DNA from 3 places in the Streptomyces sp. NPDC050674 genome. Region 1 is predicted to be linked to each of the others. Evidence: riboswitches for the same ligand, from Rfam matches in the RefSeq annotation. Region 1 holds a riboswitch; each other region holds the start of a gene.
What was found. Region 1 has a riboswitch for cobalamin ahead of AB0I06_RS04275 (ribonucleoside-diphosphate reductase subunit alpha). Riboswitches for the same ligand answer to the same signal wherever they lie in the genome.
Positions count from the first base shown of each region.

Region 2: linked by a shared signal. The riboswitch ahead of AB0I06_RS00690 (energy-coupling factor ABC transporter permease) and the one ahead of AB0I06_RS04275 (ribonucleoside-diphosphate reductase subunit alpha) in region 1 are both predicted to bind cobalamin.
Region 3: linked by a shared signal. The riboswitch ahead of AB0I06_RS21750 (ABC transporter substrate-binding protein) and the one ahead of AB0I06_RS04275 (ribonucleoside-diphosphate reductase subunit alpha) in region 1 are both predicted to bind cobalamin.

Region 1 is NZ_JBFAIG010000002.1:210,731-216,224, reverse strand. Features, by position in the region: gene AB0I06_RS04295 (GntR family transcriptional regulator) at 1-295, shown strand, start outside; gene AB0I06_RS04290 (DUF3311 domain-containing protein) at 441-707, shown strand; gene mctP (monocarboxylate uptake permease MctP) at 704-2,332, shown strand; gene AB0I06_RS04280 (GNAT family N-acetyltransferase) at 2,408-2,911, shown strand; cobalamin riboswitch at 2,948-3,094, shown strand; gene AB0I06_RS04275 (ribonucleoside-diphosphate reductase subunit alpha) at 3,216-5,494, shown strand, end outside.
Region 2 is NZ_JBFAIG010000001.1:147,484-152,977, forward strand. Features, by position in the region: gene AB0I06_RS00675 (ABC transporter permease subunit) at 1-192, shown strand, start outside; gene AB0I06_RS00680 (MFS transporter) at 189-1,481, shown strand; gene AB0I06_RS00685 (serine/threonine-protein kinase) at 1,774-3,177, shown strand; cobalamin riboswitch at 3,307-3,492, shown strand; gene AB0I06_RS00690 (energy-coupling factor ABC transporter permease) at 3,522-4,223, shown strand; gene AB0I06_RS00695 (energy-coupling factor ABC transporter substrate-binding protein) at 4,220-4,588, shown strand; gene cbiQ (cobalt ECF transporter T component CbiQ) at 4,595-5,344, shown strand; gene AB0I06_RS00705 (ATP-binding cassette domain-containing protein) at 5,341-5,494, shown strand, end outside.
Region 3 is NZ_JBFAIG010000013.1:7,449-12,942, forward strand. Features, by position in the region: gene AB0I06_RS21735 (4-hydroxybenzoate 3-monooxygenase) at 1-357, opposite strand, end outside; gene AB0I06_RS21740 (APC family permease) at 380-1,984, opposite strand; gene AB0I06_RS21745 (CoA-binding protein) at 2,118-2,546, opposite strand; cobalamin riboswitch at 2,630-2,820, shown strand; gene AB0I06_RS21750 (ABC transporter substrate-binding protein) at 2,889-3,905, shown strand; gene AB0I06_RS21755 (iron chelate uptake ABC transporter family permease subunit) at 3,989-4,954, shown strand; gene AB0I06_RS21760 (ABC transporter ATP-binding protein) at 4,951-5,494, shown strand, end outside.

The DNA.
Region 1 (5,494 bases):
CCTGAGCGCGAAGCGCTTCCCGGCCCTGCGCCGCTCCCTGGTGAAGTACACGTCCCTGTACACCGCGCTCGCCGAGGTCTACGACGTCCGTCTCGCGGAGGCCGAGGAGACCATCGAGACGTCCCTGGCCACCCCGCGCGAGGCCGGCCTCCTCGGCACGGACGTCGGCCTGCCGATGCTGATGCTCTCCCGGCACTCGCTGGACCGGGACGGCCGGCCGGTGGAGTGGGTGCGGTCGGTGTACCGGGGCGACCGGTACAAGTTCGTGGCCCGGCTGAAGCGGCCGGCCGACTAGCGGCGTCCGCGGCGCTTCCGTCGCTGCTGGGGCGTGGTTTCGGTTGGGTACCGCATTGCGGACGAGGGGTTCCGCTCTGGCCACACCCTGACCTAGATTGCCTGCGCATTACAACAGGTGATCATCAAGGGGACGGAGCCGCCTGATGTCGCAAGCACCGCAAGTCAGCAGAGGGCCGGTGGTGACGCCCCTGCGCGTCGTCATCGCCGTCTGCCTCATCGCGCCCTTCGTGGCCATGCTGTGGGTCGGCTCGTACGCGAAGACCGACCCGGCCTTCATCGGGATCCCGTTCTTCTACTGGTACCAGATGGCGTGGGTGCTCATCTCCACCGTCCTGACGATGATCGCCTACAAGCTGTGGCAGCGTGACCAGCGCGCCCGCTCGGCCGCGAAGGGCGGTGCGTCGCAGTGAAGGACGGCGTGAACGGCGTCGCGCTCGGCGTCTTCATCTTCTTCTTCCTGGCCGTGACGGTCATGGGCTTCCTGGCCGCGCGCTGGCGCAAGGCCGAGAACGAGCACAGCCTGGACGAATGGGGCCTGGGCGGCCGCTCGTTCGGGACCTGGATCACCTGGTTCCTGCTCGGCGGCGACCTGTACACGGCGTACACCTTCGTCGCCGTGCCGGCGGCCATCTACGCGGCGGGAGCGGCCGGTTTCTTCGCGGTGCCGTACACGATCCTGGTGTACCCGCTGATCTTCACCTTCCTGCCCCGCCTGTGGTCGGTCTCCCACAAGCACGGGTACGTCACGACCTCCGACTTCGTGCGCGGCCGGTTCGGCTCGAAGGGCCTGTCGCTCGCGGTGGCCGTGACCGGCATCCTGGCGACGATGCCGTACATCGCGCTCCAACTGGTCGGCATCCAGGCCGTGCTGGACGTGATGGGCGTCGGCGGCGGCGAGAACACCAACTGGTTCATCAAGGACCTGCCGCTGTTGATCGCCTTCGGTGTGCTGGCGGCGTACACGTACTCGTCGGGTCTGCGGGCCCCCGCGCTCATCGCGTTCGTGAAGGACACGCTGATCTACATCGTCATCGCGGTGGCGATCATCTACATCCCGATCAAGCTCGGCGGCTTCGACGAGATCTTCGCCAAGGCCGGCGAGGCGTACGGCCAGACCAACCCGGCCACGGGTGCGCCGCGCGGTGCGCTGGTGCCCGCCGAGGCGGGACAGTGGACGTACGCCACGCTGGCGCTGGGCTCCGCCCTGGCCCTCTTCATGTACCCGCACTCCATCACGGCGACGCTGTCCTCGAAGAGCCGTGAGGTGATCCGCCGCAACACCACGATCCTGCCGCTGTATTCGCTGATGCTGGGTCTGCTGGCGCTGCTCGGGTTCATGGCGATCGCGGCCGGGATCAAGGTGCAGAACGGGCAGCTGGCGATCCCGCAGCTGTTCGAGACGATGTTCCCGGACTGGTTCGCGGGCGTGGCGTTCGCGGCGATCGGCATCGGCGCGCTGGTGCCGGCGGCCATCATGTCCATCGCGGCCGCGAACCTCTTCACCCGCAACATCTACAAGGACTTCATCAAGCCGGACGCCACACCGGCGCAGGAGACCAAGGTCTCCAAGCTGGTGTCCCTGTTGGTGAAGGTGGGCGCCCTGGCCTTCGTCCTCACCATGGACAAGACGGTCGCCATCAACTTCCAGCTGCTGGGCGGCATCTGGATCCTGCAGACCTTCCCGGCCCTGGTCGGCGGCCTGTTCACCCGCTGGTTCCACCGCTGGGCGCTGCTCGCGGGCTGGGCCGTCGGCATGGTCTACGGCACGGTCGCCGCGTACGGCGTGGCCTCCCCGACCCAGAAGCACTTCGGCGGCTCGGCGAAGGAGATCCCCGGCATCGGGGAGATCGGCTACATCGGCCTCACGGCGTTCGTCCTGAACGTGGTGGTGACGGTGGTCCTGACCTTCGTCCTCAAGGCCCTGAAGGCCCCCGACGGCGTCGACGAGACCAAGCCGGAGGACTACACGGCCGACGCCGGCGACCCGGGCGTCCAGGTCGAACTGCCGCCCGCCACCGCGGGATCCGCCCACTGACGTCCCCGCCACACCCCCCGCGGGCCGCCGAAACGCATGGCGTCGGCGGCCCGCCCGCGTATACACACTCCTGCCATGGACTTCCGGATCGACCCCGCACGCCCCGCCCACCACGCCGTCCTCGGCGAGATCACCGCCCGGGCCTACCTCGACGACGGCCTGCTCGACTTCGGCGAGAGCGACGCCTGTCTCGCCGAGCTGCGTGACGTCGCCAGGCGCGCCGCCGCCGAGGTCCTGGTCGCCACGGCCGACGACGACGTCGTCGGTGGCGTCACCTTCGTCCCCTCCGGCGGCCCCATGGCCGACATCGCCCGGCCCGGCGAGGCCGAGCTGCGGATGCTCGCGGTGGCCCGCGCGGCCCGGGGGCGCGGCATCGGCGAGGCCCTCGTCCGCGCCTGCGTCGACCGGGCCCGCGCCACCCCGGGCTGCCGCGGCATCGTGCTCTCGACCCAGCGCACCATGCGCTCCGCCCACCGCCTCTACGAGCGCGTGGGTTTCGTCCGCACCCCCAAGCGCGACTGGAATCCCCTCCCGGAGCCGGACGACATCACGCTCCTCACCTACGCGCTGACCCTCTGAGAGCGGCAGCGACACAACATCTGGGGGTGCCTTTGGCGCCCGACACAAGATGTATGCTCGTGCTCGCTGTCGCCGCAGGGGAATCCGGTGCGAATCCGGAACTGTCCCGCAACGGTGTACCCATGCCCTTTCACATGTGTATGGGTGTCAGTCCGAGGACCTGCCGACAGCGCACCCGGCCACCCGGCCGGTGTGCCTGACGTCCGGGCCTCGCGGAATGGGCCGGTGGACGCGACGCCGCGTGCGCTCGTGTGCTCCTCCCTGCCCTCGACGAGGCCCCGTGCCGAGCGAGGGAGAGCCCCACGTGACCATCGCGCCAGCCGAACCGGTCTCAGCCGCCGAAGAGGAGCAGGACGCTCCCGGTGCCGCGTTGCTGCGGACCCTGACCGAGCTGACCGCCGACCTCCCCGACACCGATCCCGGCCGGGTCGCCGCCGCCGCGCTGCGCGGCCGGTCCTCGCGTGCGGCCTCCGCCGAGATGATCGCGGAGTTGCGGGAGCTGGCGACGGAGGCCGCGGCCGGTCTGATCTCCGAGGACCCCGCCTACTCCCGGCTGGCCGCCCGGCTGCTGACCATCGGCATCCGCGAGGAGGCCGCCTCCCAGGGCGTCACGTCGTTCACCGAGTCCGTCGCGGTCGGTCACCGCGAGGGGCTCATCGCCGACCGCACCGCCGCGTTCGTACGGCTGCACGCGGCCCGGCTCGACGCGTTGATCGACACCGGCGCCGACGACCGCTTCGGCTACTTCGGCCTGCGCACCCTGCACAGCCGCTACCTGCTGCGGCACCCGATCACCCGCAAGGTGATCGAGACGCCCCAGCACTTCATGCTGCGCGTGGCCGCCGGTCTGGCCGAGGACGACACCAGCCGCTCGGTGGACGAGGTCGCGGCGCTCTACCGGCTCATGAGCCGCCTCGACTACCTCCCCTCCTCCCCCACCCTCTTCAACTCGGGCACCCGGCACCCGCAGATGTCGTCCTGCTACCTCCTCGACTCCCCCAAGGACGAGCTGGACTCCATCTACGACCGGTACCACCAGGTGGCCCGGCTCTCGAAGCACGCCGGCGGCATCGGACTGGCGTACTCCCGCATCCGCGCCCGGGGTTCGCTGATCCGGGGCACCAACGGGCACTCCAACGGCATCGTCCCGTTCCTGAAGACCCTCGACGCCTCGGTCGCCGCGGTGAACCAGGGCGGCCGGCGCAAGGGCGCGGCCGCGGTCTACCTGGAGACCTGGCACGCCGACATCGAGGAGTTCCTGGAGCTGCGCGACAACACCGGTGAGGACGCCCGCCGCACGCACAACCTGAACCTCGCGCACTGGGTGCCGGACGAGTTCATGCGGCGGGTGAACGCCGACGGGCAGTGGTCGCTGTTCTCCCCCTCGGACGTGCCCGAGCTGGTCGACCTGTGGGGCGAGGAGTTCGACACCGCCTACCGGGCGGCCGAGGCGAAGGGACTGGCGAGGAAGACCCTGCCCGCCCGTGAGCTGTACGGCCGGATGATGCGCACCCTCGCGCAGACCGGCAACGGCTGGATGACCTTCAAGGACGCCGCCAACCGCACCGCCAACCAGACGGCCGAGCCGGGTCACGTCGTGCACTCCTCCAACCTCTGCACGGAGATCCTGGAGGTCACCGACGACGGGGAGACGGCGGTCTGCAACCTGGGCTCGGTCAACCTCGGCGCGTTCGTGACCGGGGGCGACATCGACTGGGAGCGGCTGGACGAGACCGTCCGTACGGCCGTCACGTTCCTCGACCGGGTCGTCGACATCAACTTCTACCCGACCGAGCAGGCGGGCCGTTCCAACGCCCGCTGGCGCCCGGTCGGCCTCGGCGCGATGGGTCTGCAGGACGTCTTCTTCAAGCTGCGTCTGCCCTTCGACTCGCCCGGGGCCAAGGCGCTGTCCACCCGTATCGCCGAGCGCGTCATGCTCGCCGCGTACGAGGCCTCGGCCGACCTCGCCGAGCGCAACGGCCCGCTGCCCGCCTGGGAGAAGACGCGAACGGCCCGGGGCGTGCTGCACCCCGACCACTACGACGTGGACCTGACCTGGCCCGAGCGCTGGGCGGCCCTGCGCGAGCGGATCGCCACGACCGGCCTGCGCAACTCCCTGCTCCTCGCCATCGCGCCCACGGCCACGATCGCCTCCATCGCGGGCGTCTACGAGTGCATCGAGCCGCAGGTGTCCAACCTGTTCAAGCGCGAGACGCTGTCGGGCGAGTTCCTCCAGGTCAACTCCTACCTGGTGGACGAGCTCAAGCGGCTCGGCGTGTGGGACGCCCGCAGCAGGGAGGCCCTGCGCGAGGCCAACGGCTCGGTGCAGGACTTCGCCTGGATCCCCGAGGACGTCCGCGCCCTCTACCGCACGGCCTGGGAGATCCCGCAGCGCGGTCTGATCGACATGGCGGCGGCCAGGACCCCGTTCCTGGACCAGTCCCAGTCCCTGAACCTGTTCCTGGAGACGCCGACGATCGGCAAGCTCTCCTCGATGTACGCCTACGCCTGGAAGTCCGGGCTGAAGACCACGTACTACCTGCGCTCGCGCCCGGCGACCCGTATCGCCCGTGCCGCCCGGGC
Region 2 (5,494 bases), on a different contig from region 1:
GCCGTGCTCGCCCTGCTCGGGGCGCTCGCCGTGACGGCCGCGGGGGGCCTGCGCCTGCCCCGGCGCCGCACCCGGCCCACGCCCCCGGCCGAACCGCCCGCCGACCGGGCCGCACGGGTCCGGCTCGGGCGGCCGGACCGCCCCGCCGCCCTCCTGACGCCCATGTCCGCCTCACCGACAGAAGAACGATGACCGGTCTCCTCTCCCGTGCCCTCGCCCGCAAGTCCGCCCGTACCTCCGACGCCGGGGTGCGCGACGGCACCTGGCGTCTGTGCAGGGAACTGTCGCCGCTGCTGCGGCTGCTGATCCTCACGCAGCTCGCCTTCAACATCGGTTTCTACGCGGTGCTGCCGTTCCTCGCCGAGCACCTCGGCACCGCGATCGGCATGGCGGGCTGGCTGGTCGGGTTCGTGCTCGGCCTGCGCACCTTCAGCCAGCAGGGCCTCTTCGTGGTCGGCGGGTGGCTCGTCGACCGGTTCGGGGTGCGGCCGGTGGTGCTGGCCGGCTGCGTTCTGCGCGTCGCCGGGTTCGTGTGGCTCGGGTACGCGCAGGCGAGCGGTGCCGTGATCGGGGCGGTGCTGGTGATCGGCTTCGCCGCCGCGCTGTTCTCCCCGGCCGTGGAGTCCGAGGTGGCCCGCCAGGCGGTGGTCTGGGAGGAGGAGGGGCACGGTCCGCGCACCCGGGTCCTGGCCCTGTTCAGCGTGGCGGGCCAAGTCGGGGCGTTCGCCGGGCCGCTGCTCGGGGCGCTGCTCCTCGCGGTGGACTTCCGCACGGCCTGCCTGGCCGGCGCCGGGGTGTTCGTGCTCGTCCTCGCCGGGCACCTGTGGCTGATGCCGCAGCACATTCCCGGCCGGGTCCGCGTCCGGGAGCGCGGCGGGATGCGTGTCCTGCTGCGCGACAGGCGTTTCCTCGCCCTGTGCTGCGCGTACGGCACCTATCTGCTCGCCTACAACCAGCTGTATCTGGCCCTGCCGGACGAGGTGCAGCGTGCGGCGGGCTCCCAGGCGCCCCTGTCCTGGCTCTTCGCGCTGTCCTCGGTGCTGGTGGTCTTCACGCAGCTGCCGGTGACCCACTGGGCGGGCGAGCGGCTGGATCTGCGCCACTCCATGGCCGCCGGACTGCTGCTGATCGCGTCCGGTTTCGCGGTGGTGGCCGCCGCCCGGCCCGCGGGCTGGACGGGCACCGCGGGGCTGCTGCCGGCCGCGGGCTTCGTGATCTTGCTCACGGTGGGGCAGATGCTGGTCGTACCCGCCGCGCGCGCCTGGGTGCCGGACCTCGCCGAGGAGGGGCGGCTCGGCCTCTACATGGGTGCGCTGTCGTCCGTCTCCGGCCTGATCGTCCTCGCCGGCAGCGCGGCCACGGGCTCCCTGCTCGATCTGGGCCTGCCGCCCGCCGTGCCGTGGCTGGTCCTCGCGGCCGTACCCGCCCTGGCCGTGTTCCTGCTGCCGCGCCGGGTGAAGGAGGCGGGCGCGACGGCCTGAAACGGGGTCGGGAGGCGCCCCGCGCGCGGCGGGAACCGGGTGCGCGGGGGTGTCACCCGGCGTGCGGCCGTCCCGCCCGGCGTTTTCCGCGGCCGTACCGTCCGGGGACACCGCTGTGGGGCTCCGTGGTCATACCGCGCCAGTATCCTGGGTCGGCTGCGGCGCCCCTGCCAATCCCCGCGCACGAGCGGGGAGTTCGGCCTGCGGCGACGACCTTCCCACACGCATGAGACGAGGACGAGTGCTGCTAGCGGGCCGCTACCGGCTGGATGTTGAGATCGGGCGCGGTGGAATGGGAGAGGTCTGGCGCGCGTACGACGAGACGCTCGCCAGAGCGGTGGCCCTCAAGCTGCTGCTGCCCCAGGACACCGACGCCACGGCGACCTCCCGGTTCCGACTGGAGGCGCAGACCGCCGGGCGTCTCAACCACCCCAACGTCGTCGGTGTCCTGGACTTCGGCGAGTACGACAACCGGCTGTACCTCGTGATGGAACTGGTCGAGGGCGACAGTCTCGCCGGGGTGCTGACCAAGTCCGGCGCGCTTCCCGCCGAGGAGGTGGCCCGGCTCGCCGCGCAGGCGTCCGCGGGGCTCGCCGCCGCCCACGGGCAGGGCATCGTGCACCGGGACGTCAAACCCGCCAACCTGCTGCTGGACACCCAGGGCACGCTGAAGATCGGTGACTTCGGCATCGCGCGGTTCCTCGACGACCCGGGCGCCGCGCTCACCGCCACCGGCCAGATCGTCGGCACCGGCCTCTACCTCGCGCCCGAACGGGCCCTGGGCAAGCCCGCCGGGCCCGCCTCCGACATGTACTCCCTGGGCTGTGTGCTCTACCAACTGCTCAGCGGCCGTCCTCCGTTCCAGGCCGACACCGCCGTCGCCCTTCTCCACCAGCACCTCGACTCGGCCCCCGTGCCGCCTCGCGACCTCGGTGTCTCCGGACTGCCCCCGGCGTTCGAGAACTACCTCCTCGGGCTGCTCGCCAAGCAGCCCGAGGACCGGCCCACCGCCCAGCAGGCCGCCGAGTGGTTCGCCGGGGGCGCCTGGCGGGGCCTGCCCGAGCCGTTGCCGGAGGTCTCGCCGCCGCCGCTGCGGCCGCGGCCCGCGCCGACGGCGCTGTCCGCGCCCCCGGGCCGGTACGCCGCCGAGGCGGGCAGCCCGACCACGTACGCGCTGCCCGCGACCACGGGGCACCGCACCGCGGCCCGGGCGGCCCAGGCGGGGCGTTCGGGCCGCTCGCGCGGGCGCGGCGGTCCCGGCAACCGGCCGAGGCTGGTCGCGACGGCCGCCGCCGCGGCCCTCTTCCTCGCCGCGATGCTCATCGGCATGCGCTGGTTCTCCCCCGACACCACGGCGGAGGGCACGGAACCCGACGCGTCCCCGTCCGCGAGCAGTCCGGCCGCGACGCCGTCCGCCGGCTCCGCCGCGTCCCCCTCCACCGAGCCCGCATCCGGCCAGGGGGCCGGTCCGGGGTCCGGCCAGGGGGCAGCCGGCACGCCGGCCACCGGAACCGTGGCCGATGTCACCGCGTCCGCGCCGGCCGCTTCCCCGACCCCTGCCGCGGCCCCGCCCGGCGCCGCGCCTCCGGCGGAGGAGGCGGGTGACGGCGGCCCGGCGCAGCCGAACCCGCAGGACCCGCAGGCCGGGCAGGACGGGGAGGGTGACGACGGCGGGGACGAGGGCGGCGACGACTGACACGGCCCGGACGCCGGACGACGCGGCCGTGCGCGCAGCGCGTGGATCAGCGGGGGGATGCGCCGGCGTGCGAGCGGACGCCCCCTCGCGCGCCCCCATGGGTGGCTTGTCATCGCCCTTACCCCGGCCTTATTGTCACCAGGCCTTGGTGAACGGGAAATCCGGTGTGATGCCGGTGCGGCCCTCGCCACTGTGAATCGGGAAGTCCGGCTCCGGCCCTCACGGGCAGCCACTGGGTCCTTGTGACCCGGGAAGGCGGAGTCCGGGCGGTGGTACCCGTCAGCCAGGAGACCGGCCAAGGCGCGTCAACCATCCACGAGGTGCTGGAGAGGGTCTGCTGAGCCATGCACATTGCCGAGGGTTTCCTTCCTCCGGCGCACGCGGTCGCCTGGGGCGTCGCGTCGGCGCCGTTCGTCGTCCACGGGGTCCGGTCGCTCACCCGTGAAGTGCGCGAGCACCCCGAGAGCACCCTGCTCCTCGGTGCGTCCGGCGCCTTCACCTTCGTCCTGTCCGCCCTGAAACTGCCCTCCGTCACCGGCAGTTGCTCGCACCCGACCGGCACGGGCCTGGGAGCCATCCTGTTCCGGCCGCCCATCATGGCGGTGCTGGGCACCATCACCCTGCTCTTCCAGGCGCTGCTGCTCGCGCACGGCGGTCTGACCACGCTCGGCGCCAACGTCTTCTCGATGGCGATCGTCGGCCCCTGGGCCGGATACGCCGTCTACCGGCTGCTGCGGCGCTACGACGTGCCGCTGATGGTGACGGTGTTCTGCGGCGCGTTCGTCGCCGACCTGTCCACCTACTGCGTCACCAGCGTGCAGCTGGCGCTCGCGTTCCCCGACCCGGGCAGCGGCTTCCTGGGCGCGCTCGCCAAGTTCGGCTCCATCTTCGCCGTGACCCAGATCCCGCTCGCGGTGAGCGAGGGCCTGCTGACCGTGCTCGTGATGCGGCTGCTGGTGCAGTCCAGCAAGGGCGAACTGACCCGGCTGGGCGTGCTCCTCGCCGACAAGCAGGCCCCTGCCGAGTCGGAGGCGGTGGCCCGGTGACCAGGAACACGAAGATCAACCTGATGCTGCTCGCCGCCGTGGCAGCGCTCGCGGTGCTGCCCTTGGCGCTCGGCCTCGGTGACCACAAGAAGGAGCCGTTCACGGGTTCCGACTCCGAGGCCGAGACGGCGATAACCGAGCTGAAGCCGGACTACGAGCCGTGGTTCTCGCCGCTGTACGAGCCGCCGTCCGGCGAGATCGAGTCGGCGCTCTTCGCGCTCCAGGCGGCCCTCGGCACCGGTGTCCTCGCCTACTACTTCGGTCTGCGCCGGGGACGCCGGCAGGGTGAGCGGCGGGCGCTGGAGCGGGAGACCGACAGCGCGCTGTCCGGCGCCGCCGCGAAGTCCGCCGCGGAACGGGACTGATCCCGGGTGCTGCCGATCGACGCGGCGGCGCACAGCAGTCGCTGGCGCCGCCGCCATCCCGTGGACAAGGCCGTGCTCGGGCTCGGCCTCACCGTGCTCGCGATCTCCCTGCCGCCCTGGCCGGGCGCGGCCCTGGTGCTCCTGACGGCCCTGGTGGTGCTGCTGGGGCCGGCCGGGGTGCCCGCGCGGCGGCTGTGGCGGGCCTACCGGGTGCCACTGGGCTTCTGCGTGACCGGCGCGGTCACCCTGCTGGTCCAGGTCGGCGGGCCGGGGGGTTTCTTCTCCTTCGCCCCCGACGGCCCCGTCCGGGCCGGGGAGTTGCTGCTGCGCACCTCGGCGGCCTCCCTGGGCGTGCTGCTGTTCGCCTTCACCACACCCCTGTCCGACCTGCTGCCGCGCCTGATCCGGGCCGGGATCCCGGCGCCCGTCGTGGACGTCGCGCTGGTGACGTACCGGATGAGCTTCCTGCTGCTGGACTCCGTGCGCCGCATCCGGGAGGCCCAGGCGGCCCGGCTCGGGCACACGGGCCGGGCCGCGGAGTGGCGTTCCCTGGCCGGGCTCGGCGCCGCCGCGTTCGTCCGGGCCTTCGACCGGGCCACCCGGCTCCAGGCCGGGCTCGCCGGACGCGGCTACGACGGCACCCTGCGCGTCCTGGTGCCCGAGGCCCGGGTCTCCGTCCGCTTCACGACGGCCAGTTGCGCGCTGCTCGCGGGGCTGGCCGTCCTCACCCTCGTACTGGAAAGGCCGCTGACATGAGCGAGCCCGCCCTCGTCGCCCTGCGGGGCGCGTCCTTCGCCTACGAGGACGGCCCGGCCGTGCTCAGCGGCCTCGACTTCGAGATCCGCGAAGGGCGCGCGCTCGCGCTGCTCGGCCGCAACGGCAGCGGCAAGACCACGCTGATGCGGC
Region 3 (5,494 bases), on a different contig from region 1:
CGTCACCAGCAATGGCTGCGGATAGACGAAGTGGTGACTTCCCGTCAGCTCTCCGTAGGGGAACCGGTACCGCTCGCCGTCGAAGCGGAACTCGCACGCGGTGTGCAGCTCGGCGCGGTCCAGGAGGTTGCGGGCGAGGCCGCGCTTTTCCAGACCGCGTACGGCCCACTCCTCGATGACCCCGGCCCGGGGGCGCCGTTCGATGAACTCCCGGGTCTCCGTCTCCAGCACCAGACAGTCCACGGACGCGGCCCGCAGGATGTTCCCGACGGTCAGGCCCGCCGGACCGGCGCCCACGACAACGACCGGGAAACGTTGTGGGGCGCCGGAGTTCACGGGCGGAAGGGGGTGGGTCATGCGCACATTATGGAGGCCGGTCTCAGTGCACCGGCACCTCCGTGACGGCCACCTCCTCGATGCTCCGCTCTATCTCCGCGGGCAGGGAGGCCGAGGCCCGGGCCCAGTAGTAGATCGCCAGCGAGAACACGGCCACGACCAGCATGTCCCACCACAGCGTGAGGTGCCCCTGGCCGCCGAAACCGCCCTGCCAGGAGATGACGCCCATGCCCAGCAGGTAGACGGGCAGCCACTGGGCGGCCTTCCAGTCCAGGCGGGGCGCGTCCGGCAGGCCCTTGCGGGTGGCGTACCAGGCGTAGCCTCCGAGCAGGACGTAGCCGAGGACGATGGCCACGCCGAGCCGCCACAGCGTGTCCCAGGTGGACCAGTAGATGATGAGGTTGGCCACCACGAACGACAGGGGTGACACGACCGTGCCGCCGGGCAGGCGGTAGGGGCGTTCCCGGTGCGGCAGCCGGTCGGCGAAGACGCCGTAGGCCAGCGGGGCGCCCGCGTACATCAGCACGCTCGCCGAGGTGATGAAGCCGACCAGCTGCTGCCAGCTCGGGAACGGCAGGAAACAGACCACGCCCGTCACGAACGACACGATCAGCCCGAACCACGGCACGCCGCGCGCGTCGGTGCGGGCGAAGAGCTTCGGCGCGTAGCCGTTGCGGGCCAGGCCGTAGGAGACGCGGGACGTGGCCGTCGTGTAGATCAGGCCGGTGCCGCCGGGGGAGACCACCGCGTCCAGGTACAGCACCACGCTCAGCCAGCCGAGTCCCACCAGGGTCGCGAGCCCCGCCCACGGACCGCTGATGCCGGGGTAGTCGAGCTTGGTCCAGCCGTGCGCGAAGGAGCTCAGCGGCAGGGCGGCGATGAAGACGACCTGGAGCAGGACGTAGATGCCCGCGCCGATGACGACCGAGCCGATCGTCGCACGGGGCAGGTCCCGTCGCGGGTCACGGCTCTCGCCCGCCAGCTGGATCGCCTGCTCGAAGCCCAGCAGGGCGAAGATGATGCCGCTGGAACTGACGGCGCTCAGCACGCCATGGGCGCCGAACGGGGCGAAGCCGTGCTCGGTGAAGTTGCCCGGGTGGAAGTTGCCGGCCGCGATGATGAAGATCGCGGCCAGCGGCACCGCCACCTTCCACCAGGTGGCGGCGCTGTTGGTGTGCGCCAGGACGCGCACGCCGAGGAAGTTGACGACGACGAACACGGCCATCAGCACGACGGCGACAACGAAACCGCTCGTCGTGAGCGTGCCGTCCTTCGCGTGCTGGAGCCCCTGCGCCCAGTGCCAGTGCCCGGCGTAGCCGATCATGGCCTCGACCTCGATCGGTGCCACGGTCGCCGCCTGGAGCCAGGAGAACCAGCCGAACGACATCCCGGCCAGCCCGCCGAAGGCGTAGTGCGGATAACGGGCCGTGCCGCCCGCGACCGGGAACATGCCGCCCAGCTCGGCGTGCACCAGGGCCAGCAGCACGATCGCCACCGCGCCGATGAGCCAGGACAGGATCGCCGCGGGACCGGCCGCCACGACGGCCTTCTCGGCGCCGTACAACCAGCCCGAGCCGATGATGGAACCGACCGAGGCCCACATGAGCCCGATCAGCCCGACGTCCCGGCGCAGGCCGTCTCTTTCCATGAATACAAGGCCTCTCGGAGATGAACTCGGGGAGTTCGGCGAGCAAGAGGCCTCAGGTTAGGAACCGGCCGACCGGCCGCAGAAGACGCGTTGTGCAGCCTTGACCGGGTGCGGGTGTTTCGTGGGAAACGCTTCAAGAATCCTGTACACGGCCATGAGACAGCCGTGGGATCTCGATCGCCGGGCAGCGGTCCATCACCATCTCCAGACCCGCCGCACGCGTCCGGTCGTACGCCGTCTCGTCGATGACGCCGAGCTGGAACCAGACGCCCTTCGCGCCCTTGGCGACCGCCTCGTCCGCGACGGCACCGGCGAGGTCGCTGTTCACGAACACGTCGACGACGTCCACGTCGAAGGGGATGTCCGTCAGGCTCGCGTACCCCTGCTCCCCGTGCACCGTCTCGGCCTTCGGATGCACCGGCACCACGCGCTTGCCGAAGCGCTGGAGCGTCGCGGCGACGCCGTACGCCGCCCGCTGACGGTTCGACGACAGGCCCACCACGGCCCAGGTGTCGCCGAGCTCGGTGAGGATCCTGCGGACCGTTGCCTCGTCGCCGTACACCGGCGGCCTCCTCGGAATGTCGTGGACGAACTGCTGTCGGGGCAACGGCTCCGGGCGGGCGATGATTCCCGGGCGGGCCCGCGTGATAGCTTGCCGAGGCCAGTCGAACCCATGTACGTGGGTCAGGGAATCCGGTGCGAATCCGGAACTGACGCGCAGCGGTGAGGGGGACGGGCGGGGCCTCGGCCACTGGACTCCCTCGCGGACGTCCGGGAAGGCGCCCCGATCCGGAGGAACCCGAGTCCGAAGACCTGCTGGCGGCCCCCGCGGCCGTGCGCGGCGGGGGAGCACCGTACGACCGGGCTCCGCGAATGGGCCCTCGACGCCTGAGGACTGGTTCCCGTGCCCCTCGCCCGACCCGCCCGTGCCGCCGTCCTGCTGACGGCCGGTTCCCTGCTCCTGACCGGCTGCGGTGCCTCCGGTCCCACGACGGCGAAGGCCGCCGTCACGCTCTCCGACTGCGGCCACGAGGTCCGCGTCACGGCCGCCCCGCGGCACGCCGTGTCCCTCAACCAGGGCACCACCGAGATCCTGCTCTCGCTCGGTCTGGCCGACCGCCTCGCGGGCACCGCCACCTGGACCGACCCCGTGATGAAGGGGCTGGAGAAGGCCGAGGCGAAGGTGCCCCGCATCGCCGAGAACAACCCGTCCTTCGAACGCGTCCTGGCCGCCGACCCCGACTTCGTCGCCGCCTCCTTCGTCTCCACCCTCGGCAAGGGCGGCGTCGCCACCCGCGAGCAGTTCGAGAAGCTCGGCGTCCCCACCTACGTCTCCCCGTCCGACTGCGTCGGCAAGGACAACTCGGGCGGCGGCGACGGCGCACGCGACACCGCCCTGGACATCGACACCGTCTACGGCGAGGTCCGGGACCTCGCGACCGTGTTCGGGGTGAAGGGACGCGGCGACGCACTCGTCGCCTCCCTCCAGCGGCGCATGAAGAAGGCCACGGCCGGCATCGACGCCTCCGGCGTCACCCTCCTGTACTGGTTCGCCAACTCCGAGTCGCCCTACATGGCCGGCTGCTGCGGAGCGCCCGGCATCATCACCCGCGCCCTCGGCGCCAAGAACGCCTTCGGCGACACCCACCAGGAATGGCCGCAGGTCAACTGGGAGACAGTCGCCGACCGCGACCCCGACGTCCTCGTCATCGGCGACCTGACCCGCAGATCGCAGACCGCCGAGTCGGCCGCCAGGAAGATCGCCTTCCTGGAGTCCAACCCGGTCACCAAGAACATGGACGCCGTCCGGCACAAGCGGTACGTGCTGCTCAGCGGGCAGGCCATGAACCCCACCATCCGCACCGTCGAGGGCGTGGAGCGGGTGGCCGCGGGGCTGCGCCGGTTCGGGCTGGTGAAGTGACCACCCGCGATGTGCCGGGCGCCGGGGCGCGGCCCCGGCGCGGGGCCGGTCTCGCGCCGGCGGCGGCCGGGGCGGTCGCGCTCATGGCCTCCCTCGCCGTGGCCGTCACCATCGGTCCCGCCGACATACGGGTCGCCGACGTGTGGTCCGTGGTCGCCGCCCATCTCGGTCTCGGCAGTTCGCGGCTGACGCCGATCCGGGACGGGATCGTCTGGCAACTGAGGCTGCCGCGCACCCTGCTCGCGGCCGTGTGCGGGGCCGGACTGGCCGTGTGCGGGGCGGTGATGCAGTCGCTGCTGCGCAACCCGCTGGCCGACCCCTTCGTGCTCGGGGTGTCCTCCGGCGCCTCCACCGGAGCGGTCCTGGTCGTCGTGCTCGGCGTGGGCGGCGGTGCCCTCCCGGTCCCGGCGGGCGCGTTTCTCGGCGCCCTGGTGTCGTTCGCCCTGGTGCTGCTGCTCAGTCACACCCTCGGCGGCACCACCGACCGGGTCGTCCTCGCGGGCGTCGCAGCCATGCAGCTCTTCTCGGCGCTCACCTCCTTCGTCGTGCTGACCGCCGCCGACGCCGAGACGACCCGCGGCGTGCTGTTCTGGCTCCTCGGCTCGCTCGGCGGCGCCGGCTGGACCGACGTGTGGCTGTGCCTGGCCGTGCTGGCCGTGGCGCTGGTGGTGTGCCTGGCGTACGCCCGTACCCTCGACGCCTTCGCCTTCGGGCAGGACGCGGCGGCCGCGCTCGGGGTGTCCGTCGCCCGCACCCGTCTGGTGCTGCTGTGCGTCACCGCCCTGCTCACGGCGGCGCTGGTCAGCTCGGCCGGGGCGATCGGCTTCGTCGGGCTGGTCCTGCCGCACGCCGCCCGCGCCCTGACCGGGCCCGGGCACGCCCGGCTCCTGCCGGTCACCGGCCTCGCCGGGGCGGTGTTCCTGGTGTGGGTCGACACCCTGGCCCGCACCGTCCTGGACCCGCAGGAGATCCCGGTGGGGGTCGTGACGTCGCTGATCGGGGTGCCGGCCTTCGTGGCGGTGCTGTACCGGACACGGAGGTCCGGATGAGCGGCACCACGGCGTCACCGGACGCGGGCCTGCGGGCCGACCGGGTCGGCCGCCGCACCGACGGGCGCCTCATCCTGGACGGCGTGGTCCTCGCACCGGAGACCGGCTCCACCGTCGGTGTCCTCGGCCCCAACGGCTCCGGCAAGTCCACGCTGCTGCGCCTGCTGGCCGGGCTGCTCGCCCCGACCTGCGGAGTCGTCACGCTCGACGGCACACCGCTCGGTGAGCTGCCCCGCCGCACGGTCGCCCGGCGCCTCGCCGTGGTCGAGCAGCAGTCCGACACCCAGGTCGAGTTCACGGTCGAGGACGTCGTACGGCTGGGCCGGATCCCGCACCGCCGAGCCTGGACACCGGCCTCGGCGGACGACGAGCGGGCGGTGCGCGCCGCCCTGGAGCGCGCGGGCCTCGCCGACTGCTCCGGCCGGTCCTGGCACACTCTCTCGGGCGGCGAACGCCAGCGCGCGCAGATCGCCCGGGCGCTCGCCCAGGAACCCCGTGAGCTCCTCCTCGACGAGCCCACCAACCACCTCGACATCCACC